DNA from 3 places in the Halomonas sp. 3F2F genome. Region 2 is predicted to be linked to each of the others. Evidence: predicted binding sites of a transcription regulator. Region 2 holds the regulator's gene; each other region holds the start of a gene.
What was found. Region 2 encodes PhoB, which activates phosphate uptake and scavenging genes when phosphate is short. Its sites were predicted from a motif close to TGTCATANNNNTGTCANA; they were not measured.
Positions count from the first base shown of each region.

Region 1 (9,782 bases), on a different contig from region 2:
TAACCAGGCTGGCATAATCGCAATCACATCGACAATACCGTAAAAGCTTTTGAGGTAAATCGTTGGGCGCTCTAAACAGTAAATCCGCACCGCCAGTTCAATGCTAAAAAGTAGCGTAAATAGCCACTCTGCATAGTAAAAAATGTGCCCGTAGCGTTCGGAATAACTATCTACGCTGTCCAGCAAAATGACCGCCACGCTGATTAGAATGGCGATAATCAGCGCAATATCAAACCCTTTGGCTACCGGCGTATCGGACTCGAAAATAATATGGAAAAGCCGAGCACGCAGTCCTTCTGCACCGGGAGTTAATTGAAAACTCATCGCGACATCCTGAAGTGGGCTGAATGTTTCTAGCGTAACGTGGTTTGATAGGCGAAGCGATGCGCCAGAGTTAACGCAGCAGCGCCATAAGCGGACGTTGGATGGCCATTTTCAGTCAGTGCTGTGGTCAGTGTCTGAGCATCGCGGCGGGAGCTATCATCCAACTGCGGGTGGGCCGCCAGTGTGGCTAATGCCTGCTGTGCGATAGTTAAGTGTTCCGCAAGACCACTGTCGTGGTAGGCGTCCAGCGCCACTGTGGCTCTGTGTAGCCATTCAGCCGGTGCATCAGCTTCAGGTAACGCCCACTGCTGCACGCCTAACGCATTGCCGCGAGCGGCTTTGCTGGTATCCGAAGGGCGCAGCGGTACGCTTTCCGCGAGCGTTAATGCTAGCGCCCAAAGCGCCTCTGGTTCGCCCGCTTTGAGTTCCAGCTCGACCTCGCAAATAGCCGCTTGAGCACCACCGCTGACAATTTCTCCTTCGTCCAGCACTAGCTCGATATGGCTGCCCTGCCAGTCGATTTGCCAGCTGCGCCGGGTAAAGTCGGTGCGCAGCGCAGGTTGTAGCGCGGAAATGACGGTGCCTAGTGAACCGTTGAACGGCGGAAGGGCGGCCAAGCCATGCTGGTCAAGCTGTGGGCTAGGAACTTGCCACTCCCACTCTTGTCGGGTAGAAAGGCCGCCACCACCATGGCCGGCGGTTTTCACCGTTTGCAGCACGCGATCATCAACTTGGCGTAAGCGCACGGCAATCCGTGCATTCGCCATATCTCCCGCAGGGGTATCGAAATAGGTGTTCGACAGATGTTGACGTTGGGGTGTTTCGGCTAGTGCTGCGTGGCACAGCAGCGTGTTTAGTTGAGCTGGCGCAAGGGCGAGTTTAAGCTCTATTTCGGTAGGCGCTGAAACAGAATCAGCAGTAGATGTTGAATTTTTCATGACATTAGCCACCTTTGTATTGTGACGTTTCAATTAATTTTTCATGACATTGTGAACTTTTCATGACGGCGGCGAGCGCACTCTTTATACTGGCGCCGCCATTTCCAGGCTCCCCGAAAACAGGCTAAAGGCTATATGGTTACCTCCAACCCTTTTTCCGCGATGTTTGGCCGCTCGCCATTCCAGCCGCTGCTGGCCCACATCGTCAAGGCCAATGAATGTGCCGACCAACTGTTGCCGTTCTTCGAAGCATCGCTTGCCGGTGATTGGGATACCGCAGCTGTACTGCGTGAAAACGTTACCCGCTTAGAGCATGACGCCGACACGTTGAAAACAGAGCTTCGGCTTAACCTGCCCAATACGATGTTCCTTCCCGTCTCGCGGTCCGACTTGCTCGACCTTATCAGCGTGCAGGATAAAATCGCCAACAAGGTGCGCGACATTACCGGCATTATGCTGGGGCGTAAAATGCGTGTGCCCAATGAGCTGGCCGATCCCATGCGCGATTATATGCGTACCAGCGTGGCGTGTGTGTCCCAGGCTCGCCAAGCGCTTGAAGAGCTGAAAGAGCTGCTTGAGTCCGGTTTTGGACGCAATGTTTCCGATGTTATCCAGAATATGATCCGTGAGCTGCACACACTTGAGCACCAAGCCGACAGCCAGCAGATCGCGATACGTCGCCAACTGTTTGAGCTTGAAAGCCAACTTCCGCCTGTTGATGTGATTTTCCTTTACAAAATCATTGAGTGGGTCGGTGAAGTTTCTGATCGCGCTGAACGCGTGGGCAGCCGCCTACAGATTTTGACCGCACGCTAAGGGGTACCCATGCAGATTATTGCCCAGCACGGTGAAATTTTTATCATCCTGGCCTGTTTGTTTGGCTTTTTTATGGCTTGGGGCGTTGGCGCGAATGATGTTGCCAATGCGATGGGGACCTCGGTGGGGTCGAAAGCGATCACCATCAAACAAGCAATTTTGATTGCGGTAGTCTTTGAATTTTTAGGCGCATGGCTGGCGGGTGGTGAGGTGACCAACACCATTCGTAAAGGCATTATTGACCCAGAATTGCTCCAGGAAGATCCACAGTTACTAGTGTACGGTATGTTATCAGCGCTGCTAGCAGCGGGTACTTGGTTACTGGCAGCATCGATGAAAGGTTGGCCGGTTTCCACGACGCATTCCATTGTAGGCGCCATTGTGGGCTTTGCCGTAGCGGGATTGGGTGCCTCTACGGTTGATTGGGGCGCTGTTGGCACCATTGCAGCAAGCTGGGTCGTTTCTCCTCTTTTAGCGGGTACTATCGGCTTCGTGCTGTTCAAATCAGTGCACCACCTGATTTTTGAAAATGATAATCCCTTTATGGCTGCCAAACGCTATGTGCCGGGCTACGTATTTTTGGTTGGTTTTATTGTGGCGATGGTCACGCTAACCAAAGGTCTGTCTCACGTTGGGCTAGACCTGACCTTTAGTCAAAGCCTGCTGCTGTCTATCTTGTTAGGACTTGTGATCATGGGTGTAGGCCTGTTGATGCAGCGTCGTATCAAGTTTGAGAAAAATGCCAACGATCACTTTGGATACGCCAATGTTGAGCGGGTCTTCGGCGTATTAATGATCTTTACTGCGTGCGCCATGGCGTTTGCTCACGGCTCTAACGACGTTGCGAACGCGGTTGGCCCGCTAGCGGCGGTCATTAGCGTGGTACAAACTGGCGGCCAAATTGAAGGCTCTGCGTTGGTGCCCTGGTGGGTATTGGTACTGGGCGGTGCTGGCATCGTGGTGGGCTTAGTAACTTACGGCCACAAAGTCATTGCCACCGTGGGAACCGGTATTACTGAACTCACTCCCAGCCGTGGCTTTGCTGCCACGCTGGCAGCCGCGACCACAGTGGTATTAGCTTCCGGCACGGGTCTGCCAATTTCAACCACCCACACACTGGTGGGGGCGATATTAGGCGTAGGGCTTGCCCGGGGTATGGCGGCGCTTAACCTGCGTGTTATTGGCACCATCGCCATGTCCTGGCTGATTACGCTACCTGCCGGGGCTGGTTTGGCTATTCTGTTCTTCTTTATGTTCAAAGGCATGTTTGGTTAACAGCAAGGGGTAACTCCGCCCTATACGTGACTGCTTGGCCAAACGCACAGCGGCATCTTCTTTTACACAAGAAGGTGCCGCTGTTTTTTATGCTCTGTTAAAGTAAACGCTGATACTTTCATTCACCTGCTGCCGGAGAGCGGCCCTTGGACACACGCTTCCCTTTTGTTGATTGGTTTCGTAATGCTTCGCCCTACATTAATGCGCACCGGGGACGAACCTTTGTCATCTTAATTGAGGGCGAAGCCATGGCGTCTGGCCGAGGAGAGCAACTGATTCAAGATTTAGCGCTGCTACACACCCTGGGGGTGCGGCTAGTTGTGGTGTTTGGTATTCGCCCACAAGTGCATGACGCATTGACGGCTGCCGGTGTCGAGCCAACACGGGTGGATGGTCGCTGGGTAGCTGATCGAGCGGTGATGGCTCACGTGGAACAGGTGGCCGCACACCAGCGCTTATGGCTAGAAGCTCGTCTTTCCTTGGGGCTGCCTAGCACGCCGCTACACGGTGTAGAGCTTAGCGTGATTTCCGGTAACTTGGTGACCGCTAAGCCATTAGGGGTGCGTGAAGGCATCGATTTTGATCACAGTGGTGAAGTCCGCCGAGTGCGTTCGAGCGCTATTGAAGGGCTGTTGGAAAAAGGCTCACTGGTGCTGCTGCCGCCGCTGGGCTTCTCCAGCACAGGTGAAGTGTTTGATTTAGATGCCTCGGAAGTCGCACAACAGGCTGCCGTCGCGCTGAAAGCGGATAAGCTGATTCTATTAGGCGAGTCGGAAGGGCTTGAAGACGAACACGGTGCACTATTGCGCCAGCTTTCCCCGGCAGAGGCCGAGCCGCGCCTGCAACAGGCGTTACCGGGCAGTGAGCTGGCACGCCACTTGAACGCCGCCTGCACCGCCGCCAGAGAAGGGGTGGCGCGCACCCACCTGCTTTCCTGGCGCAACCACGATGCGCTGTTAGGGGAACTGTTCACCCGTGACGGCGTTGGCACCATGATCACCCAACACCGCTACGAGCAACTGCGCCCAGCCACGTTGAACGACGTCGCTGGCCTGCTAGAGCTGCTGGAGCCACTGGAGCGACGTGGCATGTTGGTGGCTCGTTCGCGGGAACGCCTAGAGCACGAAATCGACGACTACATGGTCATCGAACGTGATGGCATGGTGATTGGCTGTGCAGCATTGCATGTTTTTCCAGACACCACGGTGGGGGAAATGGCCTGTGTCGCGGTGCACGGTAACTATCGCGGCGGTGAGCGCGGCGAGCGCTTAGTGGAAGCGTTAGAACGCCGCGCCCGGCAGCGTGGGCTTTCCGAAATGTTTGTGTTAACTACCCACACGGCTCACTGGTTTGTCGAACACGGCTTCCGTGCTGCAAGCTTAGATGATCTGCCGCCGCTAAAACGCGAAGCCTACAACCACGCCCGAAAATCCAAGGTGTTGGTGAAAAATCTAGCCTAAAAACGCTTACTTAAAGAGAAATATCTAGATGAGCCGGGTGTCTTTGCGACACCCGGTTTCGTATGCGTGTAAAAAATAAATGAAAATATTTGGTCATTTTATGTATTTGTGCAATTATATTTGCAGATATGCTTGTAGATAAAACCAGCAAAGCCAATCCAAGCCCATCTAAACCAAACCAATAACAACACCGTTATCTACACGCTACGTCACTCACACATAACCAATAACATCGACGTCACGAGGACTTCTCCATGAAAACACTAACCACGTTAATGGCTGCTACTGCATTTTCTCTCACTGCAGCGACTGCCGCCGCAGACAAGCTAGTGGTTGCCACTGATACTGCCTTTGTGCCCTTTGAGTTTGCTCAAGACGGTGAATATGTCGGTTTTGATATCGATATGTGGACAATGATTGCCGAAGAGCTTGAGCTGGAGTTCGAACTAAGGCCAATGGATTTCAATGGCATTATTCCCGGCCTGCAGACTGGCCAGTTAGATGTTGCCCTGGCGGGGATTACTATCCGTGAAGACCGTGCCGAGGTGATTGATTTTTCAGATGGCTACTACGAAAGCGGCTTCCGCATCATGGTGCCAATTGATAGTGATATCGAAAGTGCTGAAGACTTAGCAGGTAAAATGCTGGCCGTTCGCACCGGCACCTCTGCTGCTGACTATGCACGGGAAAACTTCACCGACACCGAGCTACGCCAGTTCCCCAATATCGACAATGCCTACCTGGAGTTACGCACCGGCCGCGTTGATGCCGCGATGCATGATACGCCCAATGTTCTCTACTACATTGCCACCGCTGGTGACGGCCAAGTAAAAGCCGTGGGTGAGCAGATGATGGCGCACGAGTATGGCATTGCGTTTCCCAAGGGAAGCGAGCTGGTCGAGCCAGTTAACCAAGCATTAGCGGCTATGCGGGAAGATGGCCGCTACGACGAAATTTATGCGAAGTGGTTCGGCGAATCGCCCAACGAATAATCTCCTGAAATTTTATTTACTAGCGGAGGGCTTCCTCCGCTGACGTTGGATTGTCAGGAGAGTCTAGATGAATATCGATTGGTCGATTGTTATAGGGTTTTTGCCCGCGTTGCTCAATGGCGCAAAAATCACGCTGTATATCACCGTAACGGGGTTGATCGGTGGTATTACGCTGGGGGCTGTTATTGGCCTGATGCGCGCCTACGGCGGCTATATCCTCAATACACTGGCGTTTATCTACGTCGAAATTATTCGAGGTACGCCGATTGTTGTACAGGTGATGTTTCTGTATTTCGCCTTGCCGGTGCTGGTGGATATCCGCATTGACCCGATGACGACAGCAATCCTTGCGATTGTCATTAATGCTGGGGCGTACGTTGCTGAGATTGTGCGTGGCGCAGTGCTGTCGATTTCAAAAGGATTAACCGAGGCAGGACGTGCTATCGGTTTGCCGCGCTGGAAAGTGGTGGTCTATATCGTTGGACCGCTCGCCTTTCGCCGCTTGATTCCACCGCTGGGTAACCAGTGCATTGTCAGCCTGAAAGATACTTCCTTGTTTATTGTGATCGGTGTCGGCGAACTGACGCGCACCGGCCAGGAAATCATGGCGGCTAACTTCCGTGCAGTCGAAATATGGACGGCGGTTGCCGTGTTCTACCTGATTATGACCGGCACGTTGTCGCTGCTGCTGCGTATCGTTGAGAAGCGGATGAGGATCTTATGAGCGCCATCATAGAATTCAAGAATGTGTCCAAGCACTTTGGCCCGCTTAAGGTACTTGATAAGGTTGATCTGGATATCAATCGTGGCGAAGTGGTCGTGCTCATAGGACCATCCGGTTCTGGAAAATCCACCTTGTTGCGCTGTATTAACGGGCTGGAAATGATCACCTCGGGTGACCTTCTCGTTGATGGCATGAGCGTTAAGGGAGGCAACAAAACGCTGCGCGAAATTCGCCAGGAAGCGGGCATGGTCTTCCAGCAATTCAACCTATTTCCACAAATGACAGCGCTGGAAAATGTGGCCTTTGGCCAACGCCATGTGCGCAAAATGGGACGTAAGGCGGCTGATAATAGTGCCCAGGGGCTATTGGAAAAAGTCGGCCTGGGGGATAAATCGAAACACTATCCTCATGAGCTTTCTGGTGGGCAGCAGCAGCGGGTCGCTATTGCTCGGGCGTTGGCGATCAAACCCAAAGTAATGCTGTTTGATGAGCCTACCTCAGCGCTTGACCCTGAGCTTAAGCAGGAAGTACTGAATGTTATGCAGAAATTGGCAGAAGAGCAGATGACCATGGTGGTGGTGACCCATGAGATGTCCTTCGCCAAACAGGTTGGCACGCGCTTGATTTTTATGGAACACGGTAAAATTGCGGTTGATGCCAACCCTGTTGATGTCATTGATAACCCGCCTAATGACCGGATGAAGGACTTTCTGCGCCATGTCTAAACAAACGAGCTCTATTGGCTGGCAGATTATCAATGGGCAGCCACGCGACATCGGCGTTGCCCTTGGGCGCGCAGGGCGTGATGCGGTGCATCGCTTTTTGCTGCCAAGCGCTATCTGGGCTGAAATTAACGACCCGATTCACCGGAACGCTGTTGCTATCATGGCAGCCAATACGCAGCGTGATTTTCCTCAAGTGTGGGAAGAGCTAGAGGGGCTTGCGGAAGGTCTTAGCCTACCTATTGAAGCGGTATTTGCCTGGAACTGCCGGGGTGACCTGTTGGCCCATGCACCGGACGGCTGCACGACCTTGGTTCTCCCCGGAGAAACGCCGCTGGTGGCGCATAATGAGGATGGCCTGCCATTCTTCCGTGGCCACTGTTTTATGGCTGAAGTGACATCAGCAATGGGAGAGGGGTTTACCGCTTTCTGCTATCCCGGCTCGATACCGGGCCACACGCTGGCGTTTACCCGCCAGGGCTGGGTGCAGGCGGTCAATAATTTGCGCTTGCTCAATGTGACGCCCAGGGTGCCAAGAATGGTGTTAGGCCGGGCGGCTTTAAGCCAACCCAATGTGGCCGGTGTCGTGGCACTGCTGCAGCATTACAATGAGTGCGGCGGCTTTCATTTTTCGCTTGCCGAATGCGGGCAGCGAGAGGTGATGAGTATTGAGTTTGGTGGTGGGGATGCTGCCCAGATAGCGCTAAATGCCCCCAGCGTGCATGCTAATCATGCGCTGTATCACCCCAGTGGTCTGGCATCGCAATGGGTTACTGATTCCTCACGAGACCGACAGCAGCGTGGAGATCAGCTGCTAGCGGAAGGAGAGACTGCGCCGCTGGCTATCCTGCATGATCAACAAGCCAGCGGCCTGCCCATTCTGCGACTGAGTGCTGACGACCCTGATCACGAGAATACTCTGGTCACGGCGGTCATGCGTCTTGAAGTGGATGGTGTAGCATGGCAACTTTATGATCGCCCTGGAGCGCCACCCGCTTATGACGGAAAACTCTTCTTCGCAAGTTGACTCTTCGCCCTCTAAACACTCGATAGCTGAGCGCCAGCCCCCGGAAACCGTTGACGGTCTGCGTGAACTGGCGCTTAGCATTGCCCGGGGCGAGAGCGAGCTACGTCTTGGCCCCAAATCGCGAGAAGTGCTGGCACGCCTGATCGACCTTCAGGGGGATCAGGTGCTGCTGTCTATTTCTTCGGCAGCTCGTCGGCTAGAGGTCAACCCATCGAGTATTTCTCGTTTGGCACGCTCTCTCGGTTATGCCCGTTTCAGCGATCTACAAAGAGTTCTGCTGAGCGCGAGCTTTACCTCTTCTGCCTCTTTTTACCGCGACCATGCTGCCAGCGCGTTGGCTGCCGACAAGCGCAGTTTGCATGTCCAGGCGGAGCAGCTATGCGCTGAAAATAAGCACAATATCGACCGCTTTCTGCAAGGGGTGAAGCATGATGATATTGAAACTTTCGCCCGAACAGTGATCAATGCGCCCAGGGTTCGGTTGTACGGAGTGCGTCAGTTTCATGCGCTGTGCAGTTTCTCAGCCTACGGGTTAGGCATGTTGCGCCCTGATGTAGCGCTGCTTAGCGACGCTACCAATGGGGTTGCGGAAGGGCTGGCGTCGATGTCCGAAGGTGACGTACTGATTGCCGCCAGTTGCCAGCCCTATACGCGCCAAGTGGTGGATGTGTGCCGGATGGCGCAGGCTCATGGCATTCAAACCTTGGCCGTAACCGACTACGCCAGCTCCGCACTGGTTGAGTATGCCCAGGTATCTATCCTGGTGCCCCATGAAAGCAGCTTTATTTCCAACAGCATGGTGGCTTATTTTGCCGCCATGGAGTGCCTGATTAATGCCTGTGCCACGCTGTCAGGAGATGACGCAGGTAAGGCAATTTCGCGGCGGGACCGCTTTATCACCGAGCTGGATATTGAGATGCGCTGAGCGCTACTGCTTGTAGCGCCGCTTTACTTCTACGTTTAGCCTGCCTTCTCCCAGCCGTAGCGAGAGCTTCTGGCCTGGCGCGGTGTCCTCTGCCCGGCGAATGACATGGCCCTTTTCATCCTGGGCAATGGCATAGCCGCGCCCCAACACCGCCAGTGGGCTGATGGCATTTAGTTCACGGGCGGCGCTACTCAAGCGTGCCTGACGCACTTCCAGCGCTCGCTGCATAGCGCTGGCTAAACGGCGCTGGAGCTGACTAACACGCTCTTGCTCTGTTCGGTGCAGGCGCACCATGTCTTGGCTGGCTAAGCGTTTGCTTAACTGGGTGACCCGCACTTGCTGCTGCTGAACGGTTTGCTGTATGGCGCGCTGCAGCCGTTGACAAAGGGCGGTAACGTGCTGGCGTTGACGTTCAAGTTGCTCGCCTGGGTGGCGAAGGCGGGCGCGCAGGGTATCCAGCCGTTGGCTATCCCGCTCTAAGCGTGCCTGCATGGCACGCTGTAAGCGGTTTTCTGCCTGGATTAATTGTTGCTTAAGCGCATGTTGGTCAGGCACCAAACGCTCGGCCGCTGCTGATGG
Region 1 is NZ_JABUZE010000011.1:83,363-93,144, forward strand. Features, by position in the region: gene INT21_RS01155 (ion transporter) at 1-324, opposite strand, end outside; gene INT21_RS01160 (CYTH domain-containing protein) at 354-1,262, opposite strand; gene INT21_RS01165 (TIGR00153 family protein) at 1,398-2,078, shown strand; gene INT21_RS01170 (inorganic phosphate transporter) at 2,088-3,353, shown strand; gene argA (amino-acid N-acetyltransferase) at 3,500-4,813, shown strand; gene glnH (glutamine ABC transporter substrate-binding protein GlnH) at 5,068-5,805, shown strand; gene glnP (glutamine ABC transporter permease GlnP) at 5,873-6,529, shown strand; gene glnQ (glutamine ABC transporter ATP-binding protein GlnQ) at 6,526-7,254, shown strand; gene INT21_RS01195 (C45 family autoproteolytic acyltransferase/hydolase) at 7,247-8,278, shown strand; gene INT21_RS01200 (MurR/RpiR family transcriptional regulator) at 8,250-9,203, shown strand; gene xseA (exodeoxyribonuclease VII large subunit) at 9,207-9,782, opposite strand, start outside.
Region 1: INT21_RS01160 (CYTH domain-containing protein) is a predicted target of PhoB. The motif match lies at 1,294-1,311, and genes of this name have one in related genera.

Region 2 (9,782 bases):
ACTGGTGTCTCCGTTAAGCGGTTGGCGGCTTCACCAAGGGGGCCTAGCTGTGCGGCAATCAGGCGTAGCTGGCTTTGGATGGGACGGTAAAGGGCAATGGCGTTTTCGTCCCCCTCTGAGCCCTTCTTATCGAAGGAATCTGCGGCATTCTGCTCTAGCTGCGCGAGCAGGTCGTTGACTTGATCAGCCAAGGGAGTGACGGGTTGGCGCTTATTGAGTTGTTCTGCCAGTTGCTCCAGCAGCTCGCTGATGCGCTTGGCAAGGGGCACCAAAGCGGCGTCGTCCTCATCTTCAGCCAACTGGTGGCGGTGAGCGCCAAGAGCAGATAAGTGGCTTAGCAGCGTGTTAGACAGCACGAGAAAGCGTAGGCCGCTGTCGGCGTCCTGTTTGCGATAGTGCCCCGGCTCGTGGAGCATATTGGTGAGCAGCGTTGACAGCGCCGCATCGGCATTGTGGGCATTGCGGCGGGCTAACCGGTAAGCCAAATCGTCCTGCTTGCCCTCTTCATACTGGTGAACAATCTCATCTAAATAACGGCGGTGGTTGGTGAGGACTTTTGCGGCCTCCCGGTACAGCCGACGCCCTTGCCAGTCTGGCAGAATAAAAAATACCGCTAGCCCGGCAATCAACGAACCCACCAAGGTATCCAATAGCCTAGGTAAGATCAGATTAAAACCGTCGCCGACCTGGTTAAAGCTGCACAGTACCAGCAGTGTGATTGAAGCAGTGGCGATAACGTAGTGACGCTCGCGGTTGGCAAAAAAACAAACGCCCGCGGCCACCGCAATCATGCTTTGTATGCTGGCTTGGGGGAACAAGCTAATGGATGCCCAACCTGCAATGAGACCAAGCACCGTGCCGAGGATGCGCTGTGACAGAAAACGACGCGTGGTGGCAAAGTTAGGGCGACAGACGAACAGCGTGGTGAGCAAGATCCAAAACCCCTGCTCGGGGTCAAGCCACTGGAGCAGCCCATAGCCCACTAACAGCGCGGTGGATAAGCGCACTGCATGGCGAAACGTGGGTGAGCCCAGCGTCAAATTTAGCTGAACGCGTTTCCACGCTTCTAGCACGCTAGAGGGGGAGCGGTCGTAAAGTGAACTATCACGACGATCATCGTCGGTGTCTGGGTTGTGAGCACTGGCAATCTGAGCTTCCAGAATAGACAGGTTATCAGCAAGTGCATTGAGCGGGTGGATAAGCGGACGCCATTCGGGCTTACCGCGCTCGCTTAGGTTGTCGATAGAAGCGCGTAGATCGGCCAGTGCCTGCTCACTCTGCTCATGGCCAAATGGGCGGTTAAGCAACAACGATTTGGCTAGCTGGCGGCAGGCGCGGCCTTGTTGGTCTAAGAGTCGCTGGCAACGAAACAGCACGTCATGGTGAAAAAACGCTTCGGTGAGCGCGCTATAGGGGTAGTGGGTAGAGCTTGCCCGCTCGTGTATATCCTGGGCGATAAAGTAAATTTGTAAGTAACGGTTTAGCTTGCGGCTGCCACGCTGCCCCTCTAAGCGGCGAAAAATCATCTCTTTTGCTTGATTGAGGGCATCGACTACCTTGCCGTTTTGCCTGGCTAGCGCCACGCGACGTGCCTCAAGATCGACCCCACGAACAGGCTCAAACAGCGCAGACTTCAAGATTAAAAACTCACCTAGTGCTTTATATACCCGCGCCATGCTTTGTTTAACCGGCTGACGCGAAAAAAGGGCGCACCATAGGATTGAGATAACCCCGTACCACGCGGCTCCTGCAAGCAGCAGCAATTGCCGGGAAGCCACGTCTTCATCCACGCCACCGTGCTGTTCAATGTTGATCATTGAGTAGATCGATAGGATTAACGTGCCTGACGCAATGGTCGCGTACCGCTGACCAATGGCACCCAGCATAATTAACGTGAAGGTAGAAACCGCCAGCCCAACTGCAAACAGCCACGGCCAGGGGAAAAGCCACTGAACGACAAACGACGCCGATGCAAAGCAGGCAAGCGTGACTACTAGCGCCTGCAGGCGTCCCTGCCAGCTGTCATCAGTTTCAGAAAGAGCGCTCGCAATAATGCCTAAGAACAGCGGAATCACCAGCGCGATGTCTCCTGCCAAACCGCTAAACAGCAGCGCCCCGCTGAACGCGATAAACACGCGCAGGCTGTAGGCGAACTTGTCCAGGGTCCATAGACGCCGCAGGGGCAATGAAATAGGCATAGAGTCTCTAATGGGTCGCTTTTTAGACTTTAGTTTAATGCTTAGTATAGAGTGAAGCGTGTGTGCTTGTCTTTACCCGCTGTTTTCAACGGCTGTGCTCAATGGCTATACAAAACGTAACCGAGCAAGCGTGATGCTTGGCAGCGAGGGGCTGGTCAGTGAGAGCCTAGTCTGAAAGATAGCAGGGGCAATAAGAGAAATCTTAGGAAGGAACCCGCCACCTTGAGGTGGCGGGTTAGTTATTACATATTTTTCAGTAGCTTTTGAAGCTTGTTCATATCGGCGGAGTCGCCCACTAGGCGGACTTCGCCAGCTACCATGCCGTCCAGAAATGCCTGTTGCGTCGGCTTTTTAAGGATTTTCAACGCGGCATCCTGATCGCGAAAACGAAGCTCAAGGTCTAGGTCAACGGGTAGTCCTTTGCCGGTATCAATGCCTTTCGAGGTCATTCGATAATACCGAGCAATACTAAGGTCTTCCGTGGCAACACCCCAGTCCAGGCCGCGCATACGCTCAAGTTGTTCACGAAAGCGCGGCTTGCGTCGCAGGGCTCTTTTAAGCAGTAAGCTCAGTAGCCACAGCGTCAGCTTGAGTTTCATTAGGAAACGGCGTCCTTAAGCGCTTTGCCCGGCTTGAACGCAACATTTTTGCTGGCGGGAATCTGTAACGGCGCGCCAGTTTGCGGGTTTTTGCCAGTACGTGCGGCACGCTGGCGTACGGTAAACGTTCCAAAACCAATCAGAGCAACATCTTCGCCTTTGGCAACGCTGTTAGTGATTTCGTCCAAGATAACGTTCAGGACTTGGCCTGCTTTGTCTTTGGATAGATCAGCGTTTTCAGCAATTGCGGCTGCGAGTTCAGGTTTGCGCATAAAGGTATCTCCCTATGTGGAAATCAAGCGTAAGTTCATCTGAGTTGTTAGAAGCACTGCCCAGCTGGTTAACTTTTTTAGCCTAGTCGCTAAGGCGGCGAAAATCAGCCTAGCAGCGCAGGTGCTACTCTGGAAAGCTCCACTTTCCTTCTCACGCAGCTGCCTGTCAACGCAAATCCAATCAAACGACCGTCTTTATTTTCAGCAACGGCTGTCATGTCACCGCCTTCTCCCTCAATTCTCCACCGTGCTGGTGTTGTTACCGGTGGGTAGGCAACCACGGGTAGTAATGGCGTTTTCACAATGACGGGCCACGCCCCAAAGCTGACGCTGGTTGGTTTTCCGGCGAGGGTTGACGCCAACGCTTTTACGCTCGCCTGCAGGGGCTGCACGTACATAGCGTTAACTCCCTCAACGCAAGCCGCATCGCCCAACGCAAATATGTTCGGTCGAGAGGTGCGTAACTGGCGGTCAACCACAATACCGCGATGGCTAACCGCCAGCCCGGCTGCTTCGGCAAGTTGAGTGTGCGGAACTAAGCCAGTGGCGAGTAATACGATGTCGGCAGCATAGACGTCGCCATTATCAAGATGGAGTGATAGGGCATTATCTACGTTAAGGGCGAGCGTTTTCAGGTTATGCCCTAAAGCAAGTTGGATGCCAGCGTCTTGGAAAGCATCCGCCAGCGCTTGGCCGAGTGGCTCGGGCAGTAGGCGTTGCAGCGGGGTGCTTTCTGGCGCAATGAGGGTGACTTGGTGGCCGCCAGCATGGAGGTCATTGGCGAACTCGCAGCCCACCAGCCCGGTACCGACAACCGCAACACGTTTAGTAGTCGCTGCGCTTAATGCGGCATAAAAGCGGCGATACTCGTCTAAGTCGTTGATGGTAAAGCATCGTTTGGCGACACTCTCGGGCACGCTGAAAGGCGTATGGGGCGCTGCCCCAGTGGCCAGCACTAGATCGTCGTAGTGGAGCTGTTGGCCATTACTGAGTTCTACGCATTGGTTATCCACATGCAGGTGTGCGACCTGGGTGTGGGTAATTAACTCAGCGTTCAGTTCCTCTGCGACGCTGCTGGCGTCACGTTGGGCAAGTTGGTCTGGCGTTAAGCGTTTCGCAAAGCCTGTAGAAAGCAGCGGTTTACTGTAATCATCGCCACTATCGGCACTAATAAGGGTAATGGCACGTGTATCGCCTTGTCGGCGTAGAGCGCGCGCAAGGCCAATCCCCGCCATACCGGTGCCAATAATAATCAGTGCCGAATGGGAATATCGCGATATCTCGTGTGAGGGCATGCAGTCACCAAAAGTCGGCGGAACAAAAGCCTGTGAGGTCACCATGTTACACTAGCTTTCTGTGTATTGACCGCCTTGGAGACTTTGGTGATCGCCCCTACTGTTCGGCAAGCTTCCCTTCCTCATCGACTCTTTCCTCACTGGCTCCCTGTTGCTGCGGCTCGTCCTGCAATGAGCGCTGCGTGGTGGCAGTGGGTGGCCTCGACGGACTCTTTAACGACGCGGTTAACCGTCGCAGGCGGCACAAACGCGTTTCGGGTGCAATTGTTACGTCAAACGATTGGCTTACCTCTGCGGGATGAAGCGCTAGCGCTGGGAATTGAACCGCGCCGCTATGCATGGCTGAGGGAAGTCGCATTGTGTGTAGGTGATAAGCCCTGGGTGGTAGCACGCTCGGTAGCGCCACTTAGTCAATTACAAGGTAAGGGGTTAGAAGGGCTTGGCGAGCGTTCATTAGGCAGTTGGCTGTTTCAACAACCTGACTTAGTGCGCGGGCCACTCTACGCCACTCGCCATCAGCCACGCTTTGTCGCGGAACACTCTGCGTCGCTTTTAGATAGTGTATGGGGGCGGCGCTCAGTGTTTCAGCACAGTGGGCTGTCGCTGTTAGTGCAGGAATACTTTTTATCGACCATGGCAGATGATCTTGCCCTGTCTTCGCGCTAGGCTATCGCCAGCGTTTTCTTTTTGAGAGGTAAGCATGGACCGTTCTCTGTTGAGGCCAACGGGATGGGCTCGGGTGGCTGATTTTTTACATTTAACGCGATTGGATCGCCCGATTGGTACTTGGCTATTGATGTGGCCCACCTTATGGGCATTGTGGATAGCAGCAGAGGGTGTGCCTGGACGGAATGTTCTGCTGATCTTTATTGCTGGCGTTTATGTGATGCGCGCCGCGGGCTGTGTGGTTAATGATTACGCTGATCGTCATTTCGATGGCCATGTAAAGCGCACTAAACATCGTCCGCTAGCCACTGGTCGTATCAGTGAAACCGAGGCGCAGCTGCTGTTTATCGCGCTGGTAGCCACTGCTTTCATTTTAGTGCTATTGACCAATTGGTTTACGGTGCTGTTGTCGATAGGTGGTGTTGTATTAGCGTTCATTTACCCGTTTATGAAGCGCTACACCCATTTACCTCAGGTGGTGTTAGGGGCTGCGTTCTCTTGGGCGATCCCCATGGCATTCGGTGCGGTATTGGGTCATGTACCGTTTGAAGCATGGCTATTGTTTAGCGCTAACGTGCTGTGGACCGTTGCCTACGATACTCAATACGCCATGGTCGACCGCGACGATGACCTAAAAATTGGCATCAAATCTACCGCGGTGCTGTTTGGTAGCGCTGATCGTCTGATCATTGGTGTGTTGCAAGTGGCGGCACTTGGACTACTTGCCTGGGTAGGATGGCGTGTTGGTTTAGGTGGCTTTTTCTGGCTTGGGCTAGCCGCTATGGCCGCTACGTTTGTCCATCAACAACGCTTAATCGCTGGCCGTGAGCGCGACCGCTGCTTCCAGGCATTTCTTAATAATCATTGGTCAGGCTTGTTAATTTTTGCAGGTATTGCACTAAGTTGGTGGCCAATAACTGGCTAAATGTCCTCTATGTCATAAAATTGTCATCGAGTCATGGTGTTATCGTCACTGACATGTCTTTGAACTGTTTTTTTAAACTATTTTTTTAAATTAGTTTTCATTGAACACCGTGAGGCCCTGGAATGACCGCCAAGACCGTTTTGATTGTCGATGATGAGGCGCCTATTCGCGAGATGATCGCAGTGGCGCTGGAAATGGCTGACTATCGCGTGCTTGAAGCGGATAACGCCCAGGATGCCCACGCGATGATGGTTGACCACCAGCCAGATCTGCTTTTGCTGGATTGGATGATGCCGGGTACCAGTGGTATTGAGCTTGCAAGGCGCTTAAAGCGTGAAGAAGCCACTGCCGAGGTGCCTATCATTATGCTGACCGCTAAAGGCGAAGAAGATAATAAGATTCAAGGGCTTGAGGCTGGGGCGGATGACTATATCACCAAGCCTTTCTCTCCCCGCGAACTGGTGGCGCGCTTAAAAGCAGTATTGCGACGTACTACCCCCCGTGGTGTCGAAGATCCTATTGAAATTAATGGCTTGCTATTAGACCCAGTGAGCCACCGTGTGAGTGCTTACGGTAAGGCGTTAGAAATGGGGCCGACGGAGTACCGTTTGCTGCAGTTTTTCATGACGCACCAAGAGCGCGCCTATACACGTAGCCAACTGCTCGATCAAGTGTGGGGCGGTAACGTATACGTTGAAGAGCGGACGGTAGATGTTCACATCCGACGTCTACGTAAGGCCCTAGGAGAAGCTCACCAGAGTCTCATTCAAACGGTGAGAGGCACTGGGTACCGTTTTTCCGCGCGGGTGTAACGGTGCGCCTGTGGAGCCGAGAACTATGGCGAATTGCGTGGCTGGCCGCTTTGGGCGCTTGTCTGGGGTGGTTGCTGGGTATGCCAGGTCTTGGCGTTGCTGCAGGTCTTGCCGTTTGTCTGGTGTATCAACTGCGCCAACTGCGTGCGCTCTTTAAGTGGTTAACGCTTCACCCTCATGATGAACCCCCTGCTGCGAGCGGCATGTGGGGCGAGCTTTTTGATCGCTTGTATCGCTACCAAAAGAGCCAACGGATTACTCAGAATCGCTTACGTGCCACCCTTGCACGTATTCAGGAATCATCCGAAGCGATGCGTGACAGTGTCGTTATGCTAGATCGGCATGGTGACCTGGAGTGGTGGAACAGTGCCGCGACGGAAATGCTGGGCTTGCAAACCGCCCACGACCGTGGCCAGCACATTACCAATCTGCTTCGTGACCCGCGATTTATCAGCTACTTTAATGCGCGTAAATACGGTGAGCCGCTGACCTTAACGTCGCCCATCGATGAACGGCATATCCTTCAATATCAAATTACTCTCTATGGTGATGATGAGCGCTTGGTAATGGCGCGAGATATTACCCGCTTGCATCGTTTAGAGCAGATGCGGCGTGACTTTGTCGCCAATGTTTCCCATGAACTACGCACACCGCTAACGGTACTGACGGGTTATTTAGAAACCTACAGCGACTTGAAAGAGCAACTTCCACCACGTTTGGGCCGAGGTATTGCTCAGATGGAAGAGCAGACGAAGCGTATGCAAAACTTAGTCAATGATCTGCTACTGCTCTCTCGGTTAGAAATTGATCAAGGTGGCGAGGATCATCATGCGTTGGCGTTAGGGCCAATGCTCGACACCATTCGCCGCGATGCGCTAGCGCTCTCTAACCAACAGCACAGTGTTCAAGTCGCGCTTGAAAGCGATGCCCGTCTGATCGGCAGCGAGCAGGAACTGCATAGCGCTATTTCAAACCTAGTGTTTAACGCTGTGCGGTATACGCCAGAGGGTAGTCAGATAACACTTCGCTGGAAAACCCTGCCGAATGGCAGTGCTTGTATTGAAGTTGACGACGATGGTGAGGGAATTGACCCTGTGCATATTCCACGCTTAACCGAGCGTTTCTATCGCGTTGATAAAGGTCGTAGTACTGCAACGGGTGGTACCGGGCTTGGTCTGGCGATTGTAAAGCATGTGCTACTAAGACATGACGCATTGTTACAAATTGAATCTCGCCCTGGCGAAGGAGCCCTCTTTCGCTGTGTTTTTCCGTCATCACGTGTTGTCAAAAGCGAGCCCGCCTCGCGCAATGCTGTTTAAGTACAAGTGATGTATAGATGTGTCATGCTTGTCATACAAGTATGGTCACATAATACTCATGTGCCATTTCTAACCACTTTCCCTGCTTGATCTGCAAACGCTTTAAGCGCCCTTTCTATTATCTTTTATTTAATAAGTGTTTGTTTTATCGGTTTTTTTATATAATTTTTGATTTTTTGGCACATCGTATGCAAGTGTCTTGGTACTTGGTAAGAGAGAAAACCATAGGAATTGGTAAGCCGAAAGGCCGTCTTTCTTACTATTTAAGCAGTACCTGAACAGCGATCTAGGAGGCGGAACATGATGTCCAAGGAACTACTCAAGAAAGCTGGTATTTTAAGTGTCGCGTTTGGTTTAGTGGCTAGCCCTGCAGCATTCGCTCAAGAGCCAGCAGACCCCGCGAACAATATTTCCCCTGATGAGCAGCCTGTTGAGACTCAATCCGAAAGTACAACAGATTCAAGTGATTATGATAGCCAAGAGTTGACTCATGACGAAGGCGATAACGCCAGCGACATGAAACCTAGTTCAACGAGCCAGGACGATTCAGAGTCTGGCTATGACAGCACAGATGAGTTGCCTGAAGAAAATAGCGGAATGTAACATTAACTTTGGTTACTTATCTTTTCAAAAGGTACTATAACTCTTACGCTTACGGATGAGCTATTCAGAGGCATGGATGTCAAATTGCATGGATGCTCCTAGATTCAAGGATTGAATCTTTCGACGGTCAACACGCTAGTTAGGGTTAATTCCAAGGTTGGAGCCCCTCAAACGGATAGGAAGCTAGTGTTACGTATCGCGATACTAAGAGTGCTCAAGACCCCACTTCGGTGGGGTCTAATTTTTTGTGTATAGTATAATCATTGTTACGTTGCCCACTGTTTCTTGGTGTTAAAAATGCAATTATTCAGATGACACGTTTTGCGATTGGCAAAAGAAGGTACCTTGTATCATTGCATTGTCGGTTGCTCCATATAGCAAGGAGTTTTTATTTATGTTGTTGAAATCATTTGTTAAAAGCACTGTGGTTGTAGGCTTATCGTTGGGGCTTATCGCAAGCCCAATAGCGTTTGCACACTCTTCCATTGAGCTGAATAAAGAACGTGCTGAGAACCAAGAAATTATTCAACCTCAATCTCGTAACACATCGGGCCCTGCGACCTATTCAGCTAAAGATTTGATCAATGATAATGAGAATACTCTGATATATGCTCCTTCAAGCCGTGCCAGTGACGCTGATGATGACTCTAAAGAGCGAGCAGGTTATCGCGCTGAAGAACTCAACCGTGAAGAAGGTAGCAGTACACGCTGGTAAAGAGGGCGATGGTTAAACGTGTGTGACAAATAAGTTTTATAGCAAAAACCCCGCTTCGGCGGGGTTTTTGTGGTTAAGACGGTGATCGATTGATCCTGTTAATGCTGGTGATGGCGGTCAGCGGCGGTGCTTCCTTCTTGGGCGCTTTGAACCCAAACTTCTATTTCAATAGCGTCTTGCTGGGCAAATTCGAGCGTGATGGGAAACCGGTCACCTTCTGCCAATGGCTGATGTAATCCCATTAGCATTAAGTGATAGCCGCCACCTGGGCGCATTGTTAGCGTTTCATCTTTAGCGATTTCGATAGCACTGACGTGGCGCATTTTCATCATATCGCCTTCCATCTGCATATCATGTAGCTCAACACTTTCGCTCACA
Region 2 is NZ_JABUZE010000067.1:79,055-88,836, reverse strand. Features, by position in the region: gene yccS (YccS family putative transporter) at 1-2,198, opposite strand, end outside; gene INT21_RS08265 (hypothetical protein) at 2,441-2,797, opposite strand; gene INT21_RS08260 (HU family DNA-binding protein) at 2,797-3,069, opposite strand; gene INT21_RS08255 (NAD(P)/FAD-dependent oxidoreductase) at 3,174-4,364, opposite strand; gene INT21_RS08250 (chorismate lyase) at 4,452-5,030, shown strand; gene ubiA (4-hydroxybenzoate octaprenyltransferase) at 5,065-5,955, shown strand; gene phoB (phosphate regulon transcriptional regulator PhoB) at 6,078-6,767, shown strand; gene phoR (phosphate regulon sensor histidine kinase PhoR) at 6,770-8,086, shown strand; gene INT21_RS08230 (hypothetical protein) at 8,387-8,689, shown strand; gene INT21_RS08225 (hypothetical protein) at 9,084-9,404, shown strand; gene INT21_RS08220 (copper chaperone PCu(A)C) at 9,503-9,782, opposite strand, start outside.

Region 3 (9,782 bases), on a different contig from region 2:
CCCCGCGCAACATCTTGGTGACAAGCGCGCTTCCTTATGCCAATGGCGCCATTCACTTGGGTCATCTTCTTGAGTACATCCAAACCGACATTTGGGTGCGTTTTCAAAAAAGTCGTGGACAGCAGTGCTACTACGTTTGTGCCGACGACGCCCACGGCACTGCCATTATGCTGCGGGCTGAGCAGGAAGGTATTACGCCCGAAGCCCTGATCGAGCGCGTTTCCCAGGATCATCAGGAAGATTTCGCCCGCTTTGGCGTGGGATTTGATAACTATCATTCCACCCATTCAGATGAAAACCGCTATTTTAGCGAACTGATCTACACCCGCTTGCGTGATAAAGGCCATATTGCCACCCGCGATATTGAGCAAATGTTTGATCCGCAAAAGGGCCTATTCCTAGCTGACCGTTTTATTAAGGGCACGTGTCCTAAATGTGGCGCCGATGATCAATATGGCGATAACTGTGAAAAGTGCGGTGCCACTTACACGCCTGCTGACTTAATCAATCCTGTCTCCGCTATTTCTGGGGCAACACCAGAAGTACGTAGCTCTACGCATTACTTCTTCAAGCTACCAGACTTTGCTGAATTTCTTCAGCAATGGATTAATGACGGCCATGTACAGCCGCAAATTCGTAACAAGCTGATGGAGTGGTTCGAGTCGGGCTTTAATGAGTGGGACATCTCCCGAGATGCGCCCTACTTTGGCTTTGAAATTCCCGATGCTCCAGGTAAATACTTCTATGTCTGGCTAGATGCCCCCATCGGCTATCTGGCAAGCTTTAAGAACTTATGTGATCGGGAAGGGATCGACTTCGATACCTTTTGGAAGAAGGATTCCGATGCAGAGGTTTACCACTTCATTGGCAAAGATATTGTCTATTTCCACGCCCTGTTTTGGCCTGCCATGTTGCATGGTGCAGACCTTCGTACGCCGACTGCGGTCAACTGTCACGGTTTCTTAACTGTAGACGGTGCCAAGATGTCGAAATCTCGTGGCACTTTCATCAAAGCCGCTACTTACGCTGAACATTTAAATCCAGAGTATTTACGCTACTACTTTGCCGCTAAATTAACGTCCAAAGTGGATGACCTGGATCTTAACCTCGACGACTTTTCTGCGCGGGTTAATTCTGATCTGGTAGGAAAAGTTGTCAATATTGCCAGCCGCTGCGCCGGCTTTGTGAAAAAACTGGGCGGCGGTAAGCTGGCTGAACACTGCGCCGAACCACAAATGGTCGCGCGCTTTATCGCGGCAGGCGACGAGATTGCTGACGATTTTGAGGCGCGTGAATTTAGCCGGGCCATGCGCAAAATTATGGAATTGGCCGATGAAGCCAATACGTACATCGCCGACAAGGCCCCCTGGGCACTAGCCAAGCAGGAAGGCCGTGACGCCGAAGTGCTGGAAATCTGCTCAGTAGGCATCAACTTGTTCCGCCAGTTGATGGTCTACCTTGCGCCTGTGGTGCCAAGCATGGCCGAACAGGCACGTGAATTCCTAGCGATCGAATCACTCGACTGGGACAGCCGCAATAGCGTACTCGTCAATCACTCAATCAACAAATTCAAGCCATTAATGACGCGTGTTGAACGGGATAAGATTGACGCTATGATTGAGGCATCCAAGGAGGATTTAGTGGAAGAACAGAAGCTGAAAAACACTCCCAAAGGTCCCCTGGCGGAAGAACCGATTGCGGCAGAAATCAGCTTTGAAGATTTCGCTAAAGTTGATTTACGCATTGCCCGCATTGCCAAGGCACAGTACGTTGAAGGTGCTGACAAGCTGCTCCAGCTTACGCTGGATTTAGGTGGTGAAACACGTAATGTCTTTTCAGGTATTCGTTCGGCCTATTCACCAGAAGCACTTGAGGGCCGCTTGACGATCATGGTAGCTAATTTAGCTCCCCGTAAAATGCGCTTCGGTTTATCAGAAGGTATGGTATTAGCATCTGCTAACAAAGAAGGCATTTACCTACTATCCCCCGATGCCGGTGCAGAACCAGGGCAGCGTGTAACTTAACGGCAAATACGTTAATAAGTAACTAATAAGGGGCAAGGCCTGCTACAGCCTTAGCCCCTTTTTTTTTGCCCATCTCTTAGCGACAATGAGCTACCCAGAAAACAACTAATATGCGGCTAGCTTGTGACTCCCTCACTGACTCTCAAGCTGGCGAAGCGCGTCAAGGGTGTCGGCATACTCCTGCTCTTCAAGCGGAAGGTAGCCGGTAAAATGAATCCAGTCACGAATGTCTTCGACATAGGCCATCGCAAAACGGTGAAGTTCCAGTTTTTCCTCGACACTTTGTCTGTTCAGGTAAAGATAAAGCGGACGAGATAAGGGGGTATATTCACCACGCTTGACGGTTTCCAGGGTCGGAAATACGGGTTGATCACTATTGGCCACCGCGAGGAGCTTTAGCTCATTCCAGTGACGGTGATATCCGCCGATACCAAAAAAACCCAAAGCACCTGGTTCAGCAGCAATTTGCGCAGCTAGAAACTCCTCATCTTCGCTGGCAACGTAGTCCATCCGGCTACTACGGGTCGCGCCTACAATGGCCGTTGTGAAGTAGTCATAAGTTCCCGAGTCCTGTCCTCGACCAAACAGCTCAATGGGCTCATCTGGCCAACTTGCGCGAACATCACGCCATGTCATGACCTGGCCTTCTGACGCCGGAGACCAAAGCCTGTGAAGTTCGTCGACAGTAATATCGTTTGCCCAGCGGTTGGATGGATGCACCACGATCGAAATCGCATCCATCGCAATAGGCACTTCCACATACGCTACATCATTAGACTCGCACACGGCCCGTTCACTTTCGTCTATTGGCCGCGAGGCATTATTAATATCAATCTCGCCCGCACAAAACTTCTCAAAACCAGCCGTTGTTCCAGTGAACTCGACGGCAATATTGGCATCTGGATTGGCACGCTCATAACGACGTGCTGCTTCTCGCGTCAATGGATAAACGGTGCTGGAACCACTGGCAGTTAAATCACCAGTTGCGACTGCCTCCATGGAGTGGCTATCCTCGCTGTAGCCTTGAAGCAAAAGGACCAATAGTAGTCCTGACGTCATCAAGGAGTAGGAATATCCACGTGTTGAATTAGTCATTGCCTTCCCCCCAGCTCTTTCTTGAGAACTTGCCAGAAGGTTTTAAGGCCACTCACTTTGGTATCTACAGCATCAATATACTGATCAAGCTGGTCGATCAGCTCATGTTGCTCATGCTCTTCCCGCTCCTGGGTGGACGCCTCAGCCAACTGTGCTTCCAGTTCATCAATCGATTCACGTAGTTCGCGAATACGTGCTTCTGTCTCAATTCTGCGTTGTGAACTCATACCAATTCCATCCCCTTAGATCAAAACAACTGGCTCGCCCCGATCAGGAGCAATGGCAGCACAAAGAAAACACCTAAAATATAAGCCACCACATAGAGTTTGTTTTTCTGTGCCAGCTCCGCAAGGCCAGTGGCAATGCTAGGTGGAACGCCACGTAGAAAAGGCAGGCCGTATATGACTAGTATGCCCACTAGGTTAAACATCAGATGCACCAAGGCAATCTGCATAGCCAATACCGCCGTTGGGCCACTTATCGCCGTTGCAGCGAGCAACGCAGTGATACAGGTACCCACATTGGTACCTAAGGTGAACGGATAGACCTGCCTGAGATTAAATACCCCCGTGCCAGCAAGTGGCACAATCAGTGCTGTGGTGGTAGAGGACGACTGCACCAACAGCGTAATGATTGCCCCCGAACACATACCCGAGACAGGCCCTCTCCCCACGCTTGCATGCATGATGTCACGCGCCTTACCCACCATGACCTTGCGCAATACTTTACCAATCGCCGTTACCACAAAGAGGATGAGTGCCACCCCAATAACAATCAGCGCAATGCCCATCCAGACCTGATTCGGCAGCCACGATACCGAGGCGCTCAGCAAGTCGGTCGCAGGTGAAATCGCCATTTTCATGAAATTGACGCTTTTCATGTCGACGCTGGCATCGCTAACAAAAAAGCCCGCCAGCAAGGCGGAGGTTTTTTCTAAAAAACCAAACATCATTTCTAAGGGAAGCAGTATAGCCACGGCAACGATATTGAACGCATCGTGTACCGTCGCGGCAGAGAAGGCACGGCGAAACTCTTCACCACTACGAACATGGCCTAAACTGACGATGGTGCTGGTCAGCGAAGTACCAATGTTGGCTCCCATGATGAGCGGAATCGCAATACTGACTGGCAAGCCCCCTGCCACCATCCCCACAATGATAGCGGTTACAGTGCTTGAACTCTGAATTAGCGCGGTTGCGACAACCCCGATAACTAACCCAATGATTGGATTAGTAGCAAATGAAAATAGCTCCTTAGCATTGCTTGCGGTAGCAGCCTTGAAACCGTCTCCGATAGCCCCCACCGCAGCTAACAACAAATAAACCAGTCCAATGACAATTAACCATGATAGCCATTGCGACGTCCCAGGGCGTTCCCCCTGCGTCGGTAAGACAACTCCTGAAGTCGACATGTGTTCCCCCTCCCTAGCTGATTTTAATTTTGATGAGGGTATGCCGGGATGATGTCGGTTTGATGACAGATTCGAAGCGCTTTCAAGGTCAAGGCCTAAGCTTGCCTCTGCCGGCATTTAAGGGAGGGGTGGGCATCGTCAGGGCAGAAATAAGCTCTGCTGACCTAGAGCTTATTTCTGCTCAATAGTCAGTCATAGCGCTCCCCCTACTAGCCAGCAACGATTTTTCTGCGCACAATACGCCGCTATGAATGAACTCTTCTTGATTTTGGTCAGCACTGCACTGGTCAACAACTTCGTATTGGTACAGTTTTTAGGGCTCTGCCCGTTTATGGGGGTTTCCAATAAGCTGGAATCCGCGATGGGTATGTCGCTAGCGACGACGTTCGTGCTGACACTAGCATCTGCCGCTAGCTATGTGGTCTATCATGGCTTACTTGTGCCTTTGGACGTTACCTATCTTCGCACTATCAGCTTTATCGTTGTTATTGCCGCCGTCGTGCAATTTACCGAAATCATGGTGCGCCAACTCAGCCCCCTATTGCATCAAGTGCTGGGTATCTTTCTACCGCTGATTACGACTAATTGTGCGGTACTTGGTGTTGCCCTGTTATCACTTAACCGCGAGCTGAGTTTCTTTCATACGACTCTCTATGGCTTGGGTGCTGCGCTTGGGTTTTCGATGATTTTGGTGCTGTTCGCAGCGATGCGCGAGCGATTGGCCAATGCTGATATACCAACCCCGTTTAGAGGTGCCGCCATTGCAATGGTCACAGCGAGCCTTATGTCACTGGCCTTTCTCGGCTTTTCAGGATTAGCGCAGGGGTAACCGCCATGGGAGACATATTTTCTTGGTGGGGCATTCTCAGTGCAGTGGGTGTGTTGACCGGAATTGGAATAACGTTTGGGGCACTACTGGGAATGGCCAGTGTGCGCTTCAAGGGCGAAGAGAACCCGCTGGTAGAGCAGATTGATGCGCTGCTGCCACAAACCCAATGTGGCCAGTGCGGTTACCCAGGCTGTCGGCCGTATGCCGAAGCCATCAATCAGGGCGATGCTTTGAATAAGTGTCCGCCTGGCGGCGAAGCGACTATTCACGCATTAGCAGACTTATTAGGCCGAGAGCCTGTGCCACTAGATGGCGAAGCAGCCAGCGAAGATAGCGTTGCATTTATTCGTGAAGCCGAGTGCATTGGCTGCACTAAGTGCATTCAAGCATGCCCAGTGGATGCCATTATTGGCGCTGCAAAGCAAATGCATACGGTGATAGAAGATGAATGCACCGGCTGCGATTTGTGCGTTGCACCCTGCCCCGTAGACTGTATTGATATGTTGCCCAGAAGCAAGCCTCTCAACCAATGGCAGCCTGTCGTCACCATAGCACCTTTAATTGCCAGCGATCGCCAGCTAACCAGGAGCCAGCATGCCGGCCTATGAATTCCCAGGTGGCATTACTCCGCCCGAACGAAAAGATCGCTCGAACCAATCGCCGCTTCGCAACGCGACTCCGCCTGCCCGGGTAACACTTCCGCTCAAACAGCATTCAGGTAATCCCGCGATCCCCTGTGTTGCTATTGGAGATGCAGTTCAGGTAGGTAGCCTGATTGCCCAACGAGATGGCATGGTATCGGCCAACCTGCACGCCAGTATTAGCGGGACAGTGACTCAGATTAGTGATACCGCCATCACCATCGATGCCGATGGCTTAGACCGCTGGCAACTGCTGCCCTCGCTTGACTGGCGTAGCGAAGACCACCAAGCGATCATTGCTAGACTAGACAGCTGCGGGCTAGTAGGCCTTGGTGGTGCCGGTTTTCCCGCTTATATCAAAGCCCAAATAGCGGATCATCAGCGCATTGATACGCTCGTCGTCAACGCCGCCGAATGCGAGCCGTATATCACCGCAGACGACTTGGCACTTCGCCACTATCCAACCGAGATACTGGAAGGCGCGCAAATAGTCGCTAGGCTCTGTGGTGCCCGTCAGATTGTGGTGGGTATTGAAGATAATAAGCCCGAAGCGATCCATGCATTAAAAGAGGCGCTCTCTCACTTTCAACAGTCTGACTGCCAGCATCCAGTGAGCATAACGATGAAGGTCATCGAGACCCGCTATCCCAGCGGTGGTGAGCGCCAATTGATCAAAAAACTGCTCAACCTTGATGTTCCCAGTGGTGGCCTTCCTGCCGATGTTGGTGTTCTCTGCCACAACCCCGGCACACTGCTGGCAGCGCTATATGCAGTACGTGATGGTAAACCTTTGGTCGAGCGAATTGTCACCTTGACGGGAGACGCCATCAGCACACCAGGCAACTACTGGGTGCGTATTGGCACATCTATTGAAACGCTGCTTCAGCAGGTAGGGTTAGCAAACCAACAGCTTCATCAAGTCATTGTGGGCGGCCCGATGATGGGCTTACCACTCACAACACTTGATGTCCCGGTGACCAAAACGACAAACTGCTTGATTGCAGCCACCCGTGAAGAACTTCCTCCAGCCCCCAGTGAATCTCCCTGCATTCGCTGTGGTGCCTGTGAAAGTGTTTGCCCTGTTCAGCTTCTTCCGCAACAACTGCATTGGTATGCCCGTGCAGAGAACGACGCTACATTGGAAAAATTCCACCTATTTGATTGTATTGAGTGCGGTGCCTGCAGTTATGTTTGCCCTAGTTATATCCCATTAGTACAAGACTATCGTTCGGCAAAGCAGCGTATTCGCGTTAAGCGCATTGAGTCCGCCAAAGCCGAGCACGCTAAACATCGATTTGAATTTCGTCAGGCTCGACTGGCGCGCGAGAATGCCGAGAAGCAAGCTCGTCGCCAAGCGAGGCAGGCACAAAGCCGTCAGACGTCAGATAGCTCAAAGGCAACCGACAGTGCAGCGCCAGTGGTGGATTTACGCAGTTTGCGCATTGCTCAAACCGCCGCTAAAGCGGCAGTGAGAAAAGCTGAAAAAACCCTCGCAAGGGCTGCAGCAGAAGACCCAAGTCAGCGCCACGATGATTTAGAAACTCAACTGGCCACCGCCCAAGAAAACCTTAAGGCAGCTGATACCCGGCTGGCTGAAGCTCGCGCCACGATGGCACAACAGGAATCGCCATGAGCATGATGCACGCCTCGCAGCGAACGACTGAATCATTAAATACGATGCCACCCACCGCCCATCTAATGCGATGGGTGATCGTCGCCACCGCACCGGGTCTTGCCGCAATGACGTTTTACTTCGGCCTGGGCGTTATTAGTAATGTGCTTTTAGCAGCCCTGTTTGCACTCGGCGCCGAAGCGCTGGTGTTAAAACTTCGCCAGCGCCCGTTACAGCCTGCGCTTAGAGATTCAAGTGCAGTATTAACCGGCGTACTGTTAGGTGCATCGCTACCACCTGCTAGCCCCTGGTGGCTCATTGGGATAGGCGTTATTGCGGCCATCGTAGTTGCTAAACAACTGTATGGCGGCCTAGGCCAGAATCCTTTCAATCCCGCCATGGTGGGCTACGCACTATTACTCGTATCGTTTCCCACTTACATGACGTTATGGTCGCCGCCGCAGCCACTAATCTCTGAAAACCTATGGGCCCAGATAAGCGGTACCTTACCGGCCTCCACACTTGATGCGCTAAGTGGTGCTACGCCGCTAGATGCCTTTAAACATAAAGGTGAAGCGGTACTGGCCAGCGAGTTTTGGGCTAGTCAGCCTTTACCTGAAGGAACATTGAACGCTTGGCGCAACGTCGCGCTAGCCTGGTTAGCAGGTGGACTGCTATTAATTGCCAAACGGATTATCAGCTGGCATATCCCTGTCTCGATGCTTGTAAGCATGGCAGTGCTTGCCACGTTTTTTTATGCCAGCGACCCAAGCCACTTTGCGTCACCACTGTTTCACCTCACCACGGGTGCCACAATGTTTGGGGCCTTTTTCATTGCCACTGATCCCGTTTCAGCGGCAACCAGCCGCCGAGGAAAACTGTTTTTTGGCGCAGGAATTGGCGCCTTGGTCATGATTATTCGCACATTTGGCGGCTACCCCGATGCAGTAGCATTTGCCGTTTTACTGATGAACTTATGTGTACCGCTATTGGATATCTATACCGTGCCACGCCCTACGGGCCAGCCTAAAGCACAGCAGCATGCAAAGCACGGTGAGTCACCATGACGCCCCGCCAAGCCATGCTACGCGGCGCTTTCGCCTTAGGAATGTTCTCACTGGTCACTGCTGGCAGCGTTGCGTTAACCCGGGCGGTGACTGCCGAGCGTATCGCTGATCATCAGCTAGCCTATCAACACCGCCAACTGCAGGATGTATTGCCTGCCGCATTAACAGATATAGCGGTTCAAACGGTTTTAGATGGCGTATTCGAGCTCCCTAACCCGGAACAACTGGGGCACCCCGAACCTCAACAGGGATGGTACGCCCAGCGCGATCATCAGCGGGTCGTCATCCTGCCGGTCGTTACTCGCCAAGGTTACAATGGCGAAATTCGGCTACTGGTGGGCATTGACCAGCAACAACGCATTACCGGTGTGCGCGTTACCCAACACCAAGAAACGCCTGGGCTTGGCGATGATATTGAGCGCCAGCGAAGTGACTGGATAACCGAGTTTAATGGCTTGAGTTTAAACAGCCTGCCACCGGGTGGATGGGCCGTGCGTAAAGATGGTGGCCACTTTGACGCTTTTACGGGCGCCACCATTACGCCACGCGCAGTCGTCAACGCCGTCCATAGTGTATTGAGCTATGTCACCGAAACAGAACTCCCTATTACCTTCGAAGAGTCCAGCCAATGAGTCAGTGGCGCGAACTAGCCCGAAACGGCCTATGGTCGAATAACCCTGCTCTCGTTCAGCTATTGGGGCTATGCCCCTTACTGGCTGTTAGTGGTAGCGTTGTCAATGCACTTGGGCTGGCATTCGCCACTTTGCTTGTCATGGTGGGTGCTAGCACGACTATTTCACTGATTCGCCACCAGGTTCCCAGCGCAGTAAGACTGCCCGCCTTTGTCATGGTGATTGCCGCCTTTGTTACCTGTGCAGAGCTTTTAATGGCTGCATTTGCCTATTCGCTTTACCAAGTATTGGGAATTTTTATTCCGCTGATTGTTACTAACTGCGCCATTTTAGGGCGTGCAGATGCGTTCGCTTCCCGCCAGCCAGTCATACCGGCTGCCATTGATGGATTTATGATGGGCCTTGGGTTCGGTGGCGTATTGGTTCTGCTCGGGGCACTTCGCGAGTTGCTTGGGCAAGGCACACTGTTTA
Region 3 is NZ_JABUZE010000135.1:60,191-69,972, reverse strand. Features, by position in the region: gene metG (methionine--tRNA ligase) at 1-2,024, shown strand, start outside; gene INT21_RS15060 (PstS family phosphate ABC transporter substrate-binding protein) at 2,157-3,119, opposite strand; gene INT21_RS15055 (hypothetical protein) at 3,116-3,346, opposite strand; gene INT21_RS15050 (Na/Pi symporter) at 3,367-4,530, opposite strand; gene rsxA (electron transport complex subunit RsxA) at 4,778-5,359, shown strand; gene rsxB (electron transport complex subunit RsxB) at 5,365-5,967, shown strand; gene rsxC (electron transport complex subunit RsxC) at 5,954-7,633, shown strand; gene INT21_RS15030 (RnfABCDGE type electron transport complex subunit D) at 7,630-8,679, shown strand; gene rsxG (electron transport complex subunit RsxG) at 8,676-9,311, shown strand; gene INT21_RS15020 (electron transport complex subunit E) at 9,308-9,782, shown strand, end outside.
Region 3: INT21_RS15050 (Na/Pi symporter) is a predicted target of PhoB. The motif match lies at 4,581-4,598, and genes of this name have one in related genera.